2 regions of the Rhizobium sp. WCS2018Hpa-16 genome follow, and region 1 is predicted to be linked to the other one. Evidence: riboswitches for the same ligand, from Rfam matches in the RefSeq annotation. Region 1 holds a riboswitch; the other holds the start of a gene.
What was found. A riboswitch is a leader RNA that binds a small molecule or an ion and turns the genes downstream of it on or off. The one in region 1 is predicted to bind S-adenosylmethionine.
Positions count from the first base shown of each region.

Region 2: it holds a riboswitch for S-adenosylmethionine, as region 1 does, so the genes downstream of both, metA (homoserine O-succinyltransferase) here and RQI55_RS07955 (O-succinylhomoserine sulfhydrylase) in region 1, are expected to answer to the same signal.

Region 1 covers NZ_JAVTIX010000002.1:371,323-376,438, reverse strand. Annotated here, with positions in the region: gene RQI55_RS07975 (helix-turn-helix domain-containing protein) at 1-285, shown strand, start outside; gene RQI55_RS07970 (MFS transporter) at 263-1,450, opposite strand; tRNA gene RQI55_RS07965 (tRNA-Gly) at 1,685-1,758, opposite strand; gene RQI55_RS07960 (2'-deoxycytidine 5'-triphosphate deaminase) at 1,803-2,900, opposite strand; SAM riboswitch at 2,976-3,054, shown strand; gene RQI55_RS07955 (O-succinylhomoserine sulfhydrylase) at 3,100-4,284, shown strand; gene apaG (Co2+/Mg2+ efflux protein ApaG) at 4,547-4,939, shown strand; gene RQI55_RS07945 (Hsp33 family molecular chaperone) at 4,989-5,116, opposite strand, start outside.
Region 2 covers NZ_JAVTIX010000004.1:140,946-146,061, forward strand. Annotated here, with positions in the region: gene RQI55_RS14725 (ABC-F family ATP-binding cassette domain-containing protein) at 1-1,645, opposite strand, end outside; gene RQI55_RS14730 (thiamine diphosphokinase) at 1,649-2,299, opposite strand; SAM riboswitch at 2,389-2,465, shown strand; gene metA (homoserine O-succinyltransferase) at 2,545-3,471, shown strand; gene RQI55_RS14740 (aldose epimerase family protein) at 3,542-4,564, shown strand; gene mtgA (monofunctional biosynthetic peptidoglycan transglycosylase) at 4,575-5,116, opposite strand, start outside.

The sequences.
Region 1 (5,116 bases):
GATCTTTTCAAGTCTGCGGGCGGCATTTCCCGCCACATACAAAAGGCCAGAGCAACGAAGCTGCGCCAGCTGCTTGCACGACCGGATATGGGCCGTTTCAGCGTGGGCACTCTGTGTCACCAGGTTGGCTTTGCCAGCGAAAGCCACGCCATACGAACATTTTCAGACCTTTTCGCCATGTCTCCCGGCCAGTACCGGCGTCAGCTCAGCGAAACGCAGGCGGCAAAAGACAGCAAATCCGCCGCTGATTTCGATGGCTGGATCAGGGCACTGACGAACGCCTAGGCGCTTCCCCGCTTTTGTTCAAATCGCCTGTCGTCAAAGCATAGACGGCATAGGCACCCATGAATCCGTGAACAGACATCATGTAAAGGAAGAATGCCGCATGCCCCGCATGCTGCATGAGTGCAGAGACGAGCAAGGGGCCGAGCGCGCCGCCCACAGACACGAAGAACAACAGGGATGCCGCCAGGGCGACGTTTTCATGGCCGTGGCCTGCGCGATCATGTCCATGCGCAGAACACAGGGCATAGACCGGAAAACTGAATGCCCCGAAGATGGCGATGCCGATCATGTTGAGCATCGTGTTGGTATCAGCAAAGGCTGACAGAAACCCCGCCATGGCCACCGCCCCCATGAGCGTGACGACAATGACCGCGATGCGGTTCATTCGATCTGAAAAAAAGGCGAGAGGATATTGCAGGATCAGCCCGCCCATCAGACCCGCGCTCATGAAGGTTGCGATACCGGCTGGTGTCATCCCAACCAGATGTGCGTAGACCGGCCCGGTGGAGCGAAAGGTGGTTGCCGTCATGCCCGCCGCAATAGCGCCCAGCACGGCCAACGGGCTGATGCGCCAGGCGCTGGAAAGATCAAAACGACGAGTTATCGCAGCGGCAGAGCCAACGGTTTTAACGCGAGAAAATGGAAGCAGCGTTGCGACGAGCACAGCCGAAATCAGCAGAAAAAGCGCGGAACTGTTCACGCCAACAAGCGGAATGGCATATTGTGCCGCAGCCACCGCACCCAAAGTGACAAAGCGGTAGATCGACAATATCTGCGCCCGATGGGAATTGGAGGCGTTCGCGTTGATATAACCTTCAATCAACGCCAGCAGACCAGCATAGGCGAAACCTGATACCAACCGCAGGCCGATCCAGATGGCCGGCTCAGCCGTCGATGCCATCATTGCCGCGACAGATGCCGCAACCGTCACCAATATCGTGAAGATCTGGCTGTGGGAGAACCGGGCCAAAAGCCGCGTGGCCCACAGGCACCCCATGGCAAAACCCAGGCTGTAAACCGCACTCATGACCCCGATGAGGGTGACAGAAAACCCATGAGACGCACCCCGCACGGCAACCAAAGTCAGTTGCAGCCCATGCACCCCTATAACCATGCCTGCCGTCACCAGAACGGGAAGCAGATGTCTGATCTGTTTGAAAACCATGCGAGCCTGAAAATGCGAACCGGCAGACATACGCTGCCTAACGTGCGTGGTATGCCGTTTTGAAATGCAATAAAAACAGAAATGAAGATCGAAAGAACTGCTCAAGTATTTCAACGACGGTGCAGACGCAACAGCGTATGTCTAATGGCCCACCACACGCGCTGAAGGTGACCACGCGTCCCTGGCAGGAGGCACGCCGACAGCGCGCCTGATTGAGCTTTCTCAAAAAACGACTGGAGCGGGTGAAGGGAATCGAACCCTCGTATTCAGCTTGGGAAGCTGCTGCTCTACCATTGAGCTACACCCGCGCGATTGAAACTTCGGGCAGTTTAACCGGCCTGTCAAGAAGGGGCTACTCAGCCTTGAAGTGTTTTGAGAGCTTGAGGCCCTGGGCCTGATAGTTGGAGCCGAGGCCTGCGCCATAGAGGCCTTCGGGTCTTGTCAGCATATGCTCATAGACGAGACGGCCGACGATCTGGCCGTGTTCCAGGATGAAGGGGACTTCGTGGCTTCTGACTTCTAGCACGGCGCGGCTGCCTGTGCCGCCTGCGCTGGCATGGCCGAATCCGGGGTCGAAGAAGCCAGCATAGTGCACGCGAAATTCACCGACCAGCGGGTCATAGGGGGTCATCTCGGCGGCGTAAAGCGGTGGCACATGAACGGCTTCGCGCGAGACGAGGATGTAGAATTCATCGGGATCGAGGATAAGCTCGGCGCGGCCTCTGGAATAGATCGGCTCCCAGAAATCCAGCACATCATGGGCAGCCTTCTGGTCGACATCCACCACCGCCGTGTGGTGCTTACCGCGATAGCCGATCAGGCCCGTTTCCCCGAAACCTTCAAGGTCGATGGACAGCGCAATGCCGCCGCCGGAGACATTGGGCGTTTCGCTGGCGACCAGCGTTTCGCTCTCGTGCAGCGCCAGCAATTGCGTTTCTGCCAGCAGCGCATGGCCGATGCGAAAGCGTATCTGCGACAGGCGTGAGCCCTGGCGCACGACGATGGGGAATGTGCGCGGGCTGATTTCGAGGTAGAGCGGGCCGTGGTAGCCTGCCGGGATCTTGTCGAATTCCTGCGCATAATCGGTGATGACGCGGGTGAAGATATCGAGGCGTCCGGTCGAACTTTTCGGGTTGGCAGAGGCTGCCATGTCAGCCGGTAGCGCCAGCGCTTCCATCAAGGGCACGATGTAAACGCAGCCGGTTTCCAGAACAGCGCCTTCGCGCAGATCAATCTCGTGCAGGCTGAGCCGGGTCAGCTTTTCGATGACTTTCGTGGAGGGGCCGGGCATGAAGCTGGCACGCACACGATAGGCTTTCGCGCCGAGACGAAGATCGAGGCTGGCGGGCTGTACCTGGTCTTCATCCAGCGGCCGTTCGCTGGCCAGTTGGCCTGATTCGAACAGGTCCCGGATAGCGCCATCTGCCAATATGCCCGTCGTTCTCGTCATCTTTTCATCATCCCTTTTCATGGCGACAAAACCAAAAGCAAACCATTGACGCAAGTCGTTAACAGAGTTATGGCAACCTTATCCCGTGGTGATTTGGCCGGTCGGCTTGCAGCCACGTTAAACAAATGGCTAAAAAGACCGGGTGCGCTTGTAACCGGTCCGCTATTGCGACCGGTTTTTTTGTTTGTAAGGTGATGACATGAGCAAGAAATGGCGCCCGGCAACACAGCTGGTACACGGCGGCACCCTGCGGTCGGCATATGGCGAGACATCCGAAGCCATCTACCTGACGCAAGGCTTCGTCTATGAAAATTCCGAAGCCGCCGAAGCGCGCTTCAAGGGCGAGACGGAGGGCTTCATCTACGCCCGTTACGCCAGCCCCACCAATGACATGTTCGAAAAGCGCATGTGCCTTCTGGAAGGTGCCGAAGATGCGCGCGCCACGGCATCCGGCATGGCCGCTGTCAGCGCTGCCATTCTGTGCCAACTGAAGGCCGGCGATCACATCGTTGCTGCCCGCGCTTTGTTCGGTTCCTGCCGCTGGGTTGTCGAAACGCTTGCACCGCGCTACGGCATTGAATGCACGCTGGTTGACGGACGCGATCTTGCCAACTGGGAAAAGGCGATACAGCCAAACACGAAGCTGTTCTTCCTCGAAAGCCCCACCAACCCCACGCTCGAAGTCATTGATATCGCAGGCGTTGCGAAGCTTGCAAACCAGGTTGGCGCCAAATTGCTGGTCGACAACGTGTTTGCCACCCCGCTTTTCCAGAAGCCGCTGGAACTAGGCGCGCATATCGTCGTGTATTCGGCCACCAAGCATATTGATGGTCAGGGACGTTGCCTTGGCGGCGTTGTTTTGTCCGACAAGAAATGGATCGAGGAAGAGCTTCAGGATTACTTCCGCCACACCGGCCCGGCCATGTCTCCGTTCAACGCATGGACCCTGCTGAAAGGCATCGAGACCCTGCCGCTGCGCGTGCGCCAGCAGACGGCGAACGCTGCGAAGATCGCTGATTTTCTGGCGGATCAGAGCAAGGTCGCCAAGGTCATCTATCCCGGTCGCGCAGACCATCCGCAGGCCGATATCATTGCCAAGCAGATGACTGGCGGCTCGACGCTGGTGTGCTTTGAGCTGAAGGGTGGCAAGGAGGCGGCATTCAAGTTGCAGAACGCGCTTGAAATCGTCAAGATTTCCAACAATCTGGGCGATGCTAAGAGCCTGATTACCCACCCTGCCACGACCACCCACAAGAACCTGACGGATGAGGCGCGCGCCGAACTCGGCATGTCCGGTGGCACGCTGCGCCTTTCCTGCGGCATCGAAGATACCGATGATCTGCTGGAGGATTTTGCGGCGGCAATGGCTGCAGTCTCTGCCTGAGAAACACGGATGGCCCGGCATTGCGACCGGGCCGTTTGCCATGGCGATCGCCTTTAGATGGATTTGACGCCATTGAAACAAGGAACATCTTCGTTCCAGACCTGCTACACTCAACCACCGAAATGAGCCCGTGGAGCAATCCATGCCAGCCGAAACGTGCATTGTTTTGGGCTGCCACGCTAATATCGCCTTACGGTTTATTGACGATAGGCGGCGCCTGTAGTGTAGAATGTCTGGACAACCAATTACTTAAGGTCCCGTAATGTACCGTGCGCTAACAAGAGATATCGAGGTCACAGTCGACCCCTATTATCTTGAAGAGCAGTCCGACCCGGCTGACAGCCGATATGTCTGGGGCTACACCGTTGTGATTTCCAACAATTCCGAGATCGGCGTGACGCTGGTCAACCGCTATTGGCATATCACTGATGAAAATGGACAGGTGGACGAAGTGTCCGGCCCCGGCGTGATCGGCGAACAGCCGCATCTAGAGCCCGGCGGGACTTACGAATATTCATCCGGCTGCCCGCTGGATACGCCATCCGGCATGATGTTCGGCCATTACGAGATGCAGTCTGACACCGGAGAAGTCTTTACCGTGGCCATCCCGGCATTTTCGCTGGATAGCCCGGGGCTGATGCGCGTGCTGAACTAAGCACCTTAAACGGCATTCGGCCGGACCTTTCAGATCCGGCCTGCCATTGTCACTCCGCAGCCTCAAGCTCATCCACCTGATAGCGGTAGGTGGTGGAGCAGAACTCGCAGGTGACGGAAATAACGCCGTCTTCCTGGCTGTCGCGGATCTCGTCGGCTGAGAAGCCTGAGAGAACAC
Region 2 (5,116 bases), on a different contig from region 1:
GCGCCTTTTCCATTTCCTTGGGCAGATTTTCCAGCGCAAACTTCTGCTTGAAGGAGAGCTTCACTTTCGCCTTGCCGGTTTCACCGGATGATGAGGATGCTTTGCTCTTTTCCTGCTTTTCAGCCTTTTTCTTCTCGTCAGACGCGCCCTTGCGCTGCGCCATCATATCCGAGTAGCCACCGGCATATTCGATCCACCGGCCATCCGGCGCTTCGGGATTGGCAGGCGCAATCGTCGATGTGACAGTCCGGTCGAGGAAGTCGCGATCATGGCTGACAAGAATGACGGTTCCGGAAAAGCCGGCAACGATTTCCTGCAGCAGATCGAGCGTTTCAATATCGAGATCGTTGGTCGGCTCGTCGAGGATCAGAAGGTTTGTCGGCTTTGCAAGAATGCGCGCCAGCATCAGACGCGCGCGCTCGCCGCCGGAAAGCCTGCGGATGGGCGTGCGCGCCTGTTCAGGCTGAAACAGAAAATCCTTCATATAGCCGGTGACGTGCTTCACCTCACCATTGACCAAAAGATTTTCGCCCCGCCCGTCTGTCAGGTAATGCGCCAGCGTGTCCTCAAGGTTCAAGTCTTCACGCTTCTGGTCGAGCGTGGCAATTTCCAGCTTTGTGCCAAGCTTGACGGTGCCGCTATCGGGCTCCAGCTGACCCGTCAACATCTTCAAAAGCGTCGTCTTGCCCGCACCGTTCGGCCCAACGAAGCCAATGCAATCGCCGCGATGCACGCGCAGGGAAAACGGCGCAACTATGATGCGATCGCCATAGGATTTCGTGATTGCATCGGCCTCGACCACCAGCTTGCCGGACTCGCGCCCTTCAGCGGCGGTTGCCTGCACGGTACCCTGCGGGCCGTTGTGACCGCGATAGGAGGCGCGCATATCGCGCAACTCTCCCACGCGGCGCATATTGCGCTTGCGCCGGGCGGTCACGCCGTAACGCATCCAGTGCTCTTCGCGCTCAATGGCTTTGCCGAGCTTGTGCTGTTCCAGTTCTTCTTCTTCCAGCACCTTGTCACGCCATTCCTCGAAATGGGCAAAGCCCCTGCTGAGACGGCGCGACTGGCCGCGATCCAGCCAGACGGTGGCTGTGGAGACCTTTTCGAGAAAGCGACGGTCATGGGAAATCAGAACGAGAGCGCTGCGCGTCTGCTGCAACTCGCCTTCCAGCCATTCGATGGTTGGCAGGTCCAGATGGTTGGTCGGCTCATCGAGCATCAGAATGTCAGGCTCAGGCGCCATGACGCGCACCAAGGCCGCGCGTCGGGCTTCGCCGCCGGACAGGCTGGATGGATGCTCAAGCCCGGTCAGACCCAGATGTTCGAGAAGATAGGTCACGCGGTAGGCGTCATCGCCCGGCCCCAAGCCCGCCTCTGCATAGGCCTGCACCGTCTCAAAACCTTCAAAATCCGGTGCCTGTTCCAGATAGCGGATGGTGGCGGATGGATGCCGGAAAACCTCCCCGGACTGCGCCTCGACCAGACCGGCTGCAATTTTCATCAGCGTCGATTTGCCAGAGCCGTTGCGGCCGACGAGGCAGATGCGATCTCCCGGCTCAACTTGCAGGTTTGCACCATCCAGCAGCGGGTTAACGCCAAAGGTCAGCTTGATATCATCGAGTTTCAGAATAGGGGGTGCCACGGTTCAGGCTCCGGTCAAGTCATAGGGACGGGCAAGCACAATGGCTTTGCCGCTTTCAAGGCGAAGTCGCAAAGCGCCCTCCGCCACATTGGAAATAGTGCGCGACGAGCCGAAGGCAAGCGCAAAGTCTTCAAGAGGATAGCGAGCATTGTCGATATCCAGCCCCTCCAGCGCCGTAAAACCTGCGATGGAGAACAGGGAGCCGGCAGGCAGATCGATGGAGAGGTCACCCGCCAGCAGGGGATAGGCTTCCTCCGTGCCCGATGTCAGGATGACGTCAAAACCACGCTCTGCCAGTGACACGGCGTAAAGCAGGTGAAACAGCGCATGATCGGATCTTTCACCAGCCAGCGCACCGACCAGAACCAGCCGGTTTGCACCGCGAGACAGGGCCTCAGAAACAGCAATCTCGCCATCCGTAACGCCCTTTGCAGCCGGAAACGGCTGTTGCGGGACATTTTGCCATTGGGACATCAGATCGGCATCGGACGAATCGAAATCGCCGACCCATAGCTCCGGCGTCAGCCCCAGCGGGGCGGCGTGGCGCATACCGCTATCTGCCGCAATCGCACGCGTTCCGGCCACCGCTTTTTGCAAGCGATCCGTGACGGTGATGTTTCCGCCAAGCAGAATGGTGAAGGGTGCCGAACTCATGCCCTGCCATAGCCCGGAACGGGCCTATAAGGAAAGGCACAAACGCGGACAGGGCAGCGATATTGATTTTTAGGCCAGACAGGATTATGACACCTGCCAGTGGTGATTTGCCGACCGGCTTGCGGCCACTTTAAAGAAGTTGCTAAATGGTCGAGGAAATAGGCAATTTCCGAGGACCGGCTGCGATTTCGTTGCCGGTTTTTTTGTTTTCTAGGCCTGTGCTGCCAGGAAAGTGAGAGTTCGAGATGCCGATCAAGATACCTGATACGCTGCCTGCCTTCGAAACCCTCGTGCAAGAGGGCGTGAGGGTGATGACAGAAACAGCGGCGATCCGTCAGGATATCCGCCCGCTTCAGATCGGCCTTCTCAATCTCATGCCGAACAAGATCAAGACCGAGATACAGATGGCGCGGCTGGTGGGTGCATCCCCCCTTCAGGTGCAGCTGTCGCTCGTGCGCATCGGCGGACACCGCGCCAAGAACACGCCGGAAGAACATCTGCTTTCCTTTTACGAAACATGGGAGGAGGTCCGTCACCGCAAGTTCGACGGCTTCATCATCACGGGCGCGCCGGTGGAAACGCTCAACTATGAGGACGTGACCTATTGGAATGAGATGCGTCAAATCCTGGATTGGACGCAGACCAATGTTCACTCAACGCTCAATGTGTGCTGGGGCGCGATGGCAGCCATCTACCACTTCCACGGCATTCCCAAGCATGAGCTGAAGGAAAAGGCATTCGGCGTGTTCCGCCACCGCAACCTGTGCCCGTCATCCATCTATCTCAGCGGCTTTTCCGATGATTTTCAGGTGCCCGTCTCCCGCTGGACCGAGGTGCGCCGTGCAGACATCGAAAAGCATCCCGATCTGGAAATCCTGATGGAGTCAGAGGAAATGGGCGTCTGCCTTGTGCATGAGCGCAAGGGCAAGCGTCTCTATATGTTCAACCATGTCGAATATGATTCCACCTCTCTCTCGGAAGAATATTTCCGCGATGTGAATGCGGGCGTACCGATCAAGGTGCCGCATAATTACTTCCCGCATAATGACCCGGATCTGACGCCGCTGAACCGCTGGCGCAGCCATGCCCATCTGTTTTTCGGCAACTGGATCAACGAGATCTACCAGACGACGCCATATGATCTGGCAGATATCGGCAAAGACAAACCATAATTCTGCAATTGCGCGGGCGTTGAAAATAAAGCAACGTCCGGCCCTGTTGATTGATCGGGAGAGTGACACGATGAGCGAAGCTGGCGCACGGGAAGATTTTGGTTTCACGGCCAAGGGTGAGAAGGTCGAGCGTGTCACGATTTCCGCTGGCGGCCTGAGGGCAAAGGTGATGACCTGGGGCGCGGTCATTCAGGACCTGCGTCTCGATGGGCACCAGCCCGCACTGGTGCTGGGTTTCGACAATTTCGATGACTACCCGAAATACTCTTCCTATTTTGGTGCAACACCGGGCCGCAACGCTAACCGTATCGGCGATGGCAAATTCACGATTGATGGTACCGCCTATCAGCTGGAACTCAATGAAAAGGGTGTAACCCATCTCCACGGCGGCAGTGACAATATCGGCAAGCGCAACTGGATGATCATGGAGCATGGGCAAGACCATGTCGTGCTGCAGATTGTCGATCCCGATGGCCGCGCCGGTTATCCCGGCAATTGCACCGTGCGCGCCACCTACACGATCCGCGAGGGCGGCGTGCTATCGGTGGTCTACGAAACAACGACCGACCATCCGACCATCGCCAATGTCTGCCAGCACACCTATTTCAATCTGGATGGCGCTGAAACCGCATTGGGGCATGAAATAGAGATCGCCGCCGACCACTATTTGCCAACGGATGAGCGCCAGATACCGAGGGGCGAAATCCGCGCTGTTGATGGCACCGAATTCGACCTTCGCTCATCCCTGCCCATGAAGCATATGAAGGATGGCGAACAGGTTCTTTACGATCACAATTTCTGCCTGTCGCCGGAACGTGTCGCCAAGCGGCATGTCGCGCGCGTTTCCGCGCCGGCCTCCAATATTACGCTGGACGTGGCAACGACGGAGCCCGGCGTGCAACTCTATTCAGGCTTCAAGCTGAATGCGGCGGTGCCGGGGCTGGATGGTCGCCACTACGGACCCTTCGCCGGTTTTTGCCTGGAAACCCAGATCTGGCCCGATGCCGTCAACCATGACGGTTTTCCAAACGGCATTCTGCGCCCCGGCGAGACGCTGGTTCAGGAAACCGACTATATTTTCAAGAAAGGCTGAGCGGTTTAGTTCAGTCCAGCACGCAGCGGACATAAGCGCCCGAACCGCGGGCGCGCCTCTCGATCAGCCCGGCCAGCCTTTGCATGCCCCGGCCGGGTTTGCTGGCAACGCGATCAATCGGATTGGGCAATGAGACAGCAAGAAGCGCTGCCTGTCTCGCGCTCAGTTTCGACGCGGAGACCTTGAAGTGGTGCTGGGAAGCCGCCTCGATGCCATAAATGCCCGGCCCCCATTCTGCGACATTGAGATAAATCTCCATCATCCGCCTTTTTGACCAGATGAAGTCTGACGCCACGGCCAGCGGCAATTCTAGCCCCTTGCGCAAAAAGGAACGCCCATTCCATAAAAACAGGTTCTTTGCGGTCTGCATGGGTATCGTGCTGGCGCCGCGTGTGGATTCGCCCTCAAGCGCGCTGCTCACCACCGTCTGCATCTGGTTCCAGTCCACACCGCCATGGGAACAGAACTGCCCGTCTTCAGACATCATCACGGATTGCACGAGGCGTGGCGAGATCTTCTCGAGCGGCACCCAGCGGCGATCATAGCCCTGAA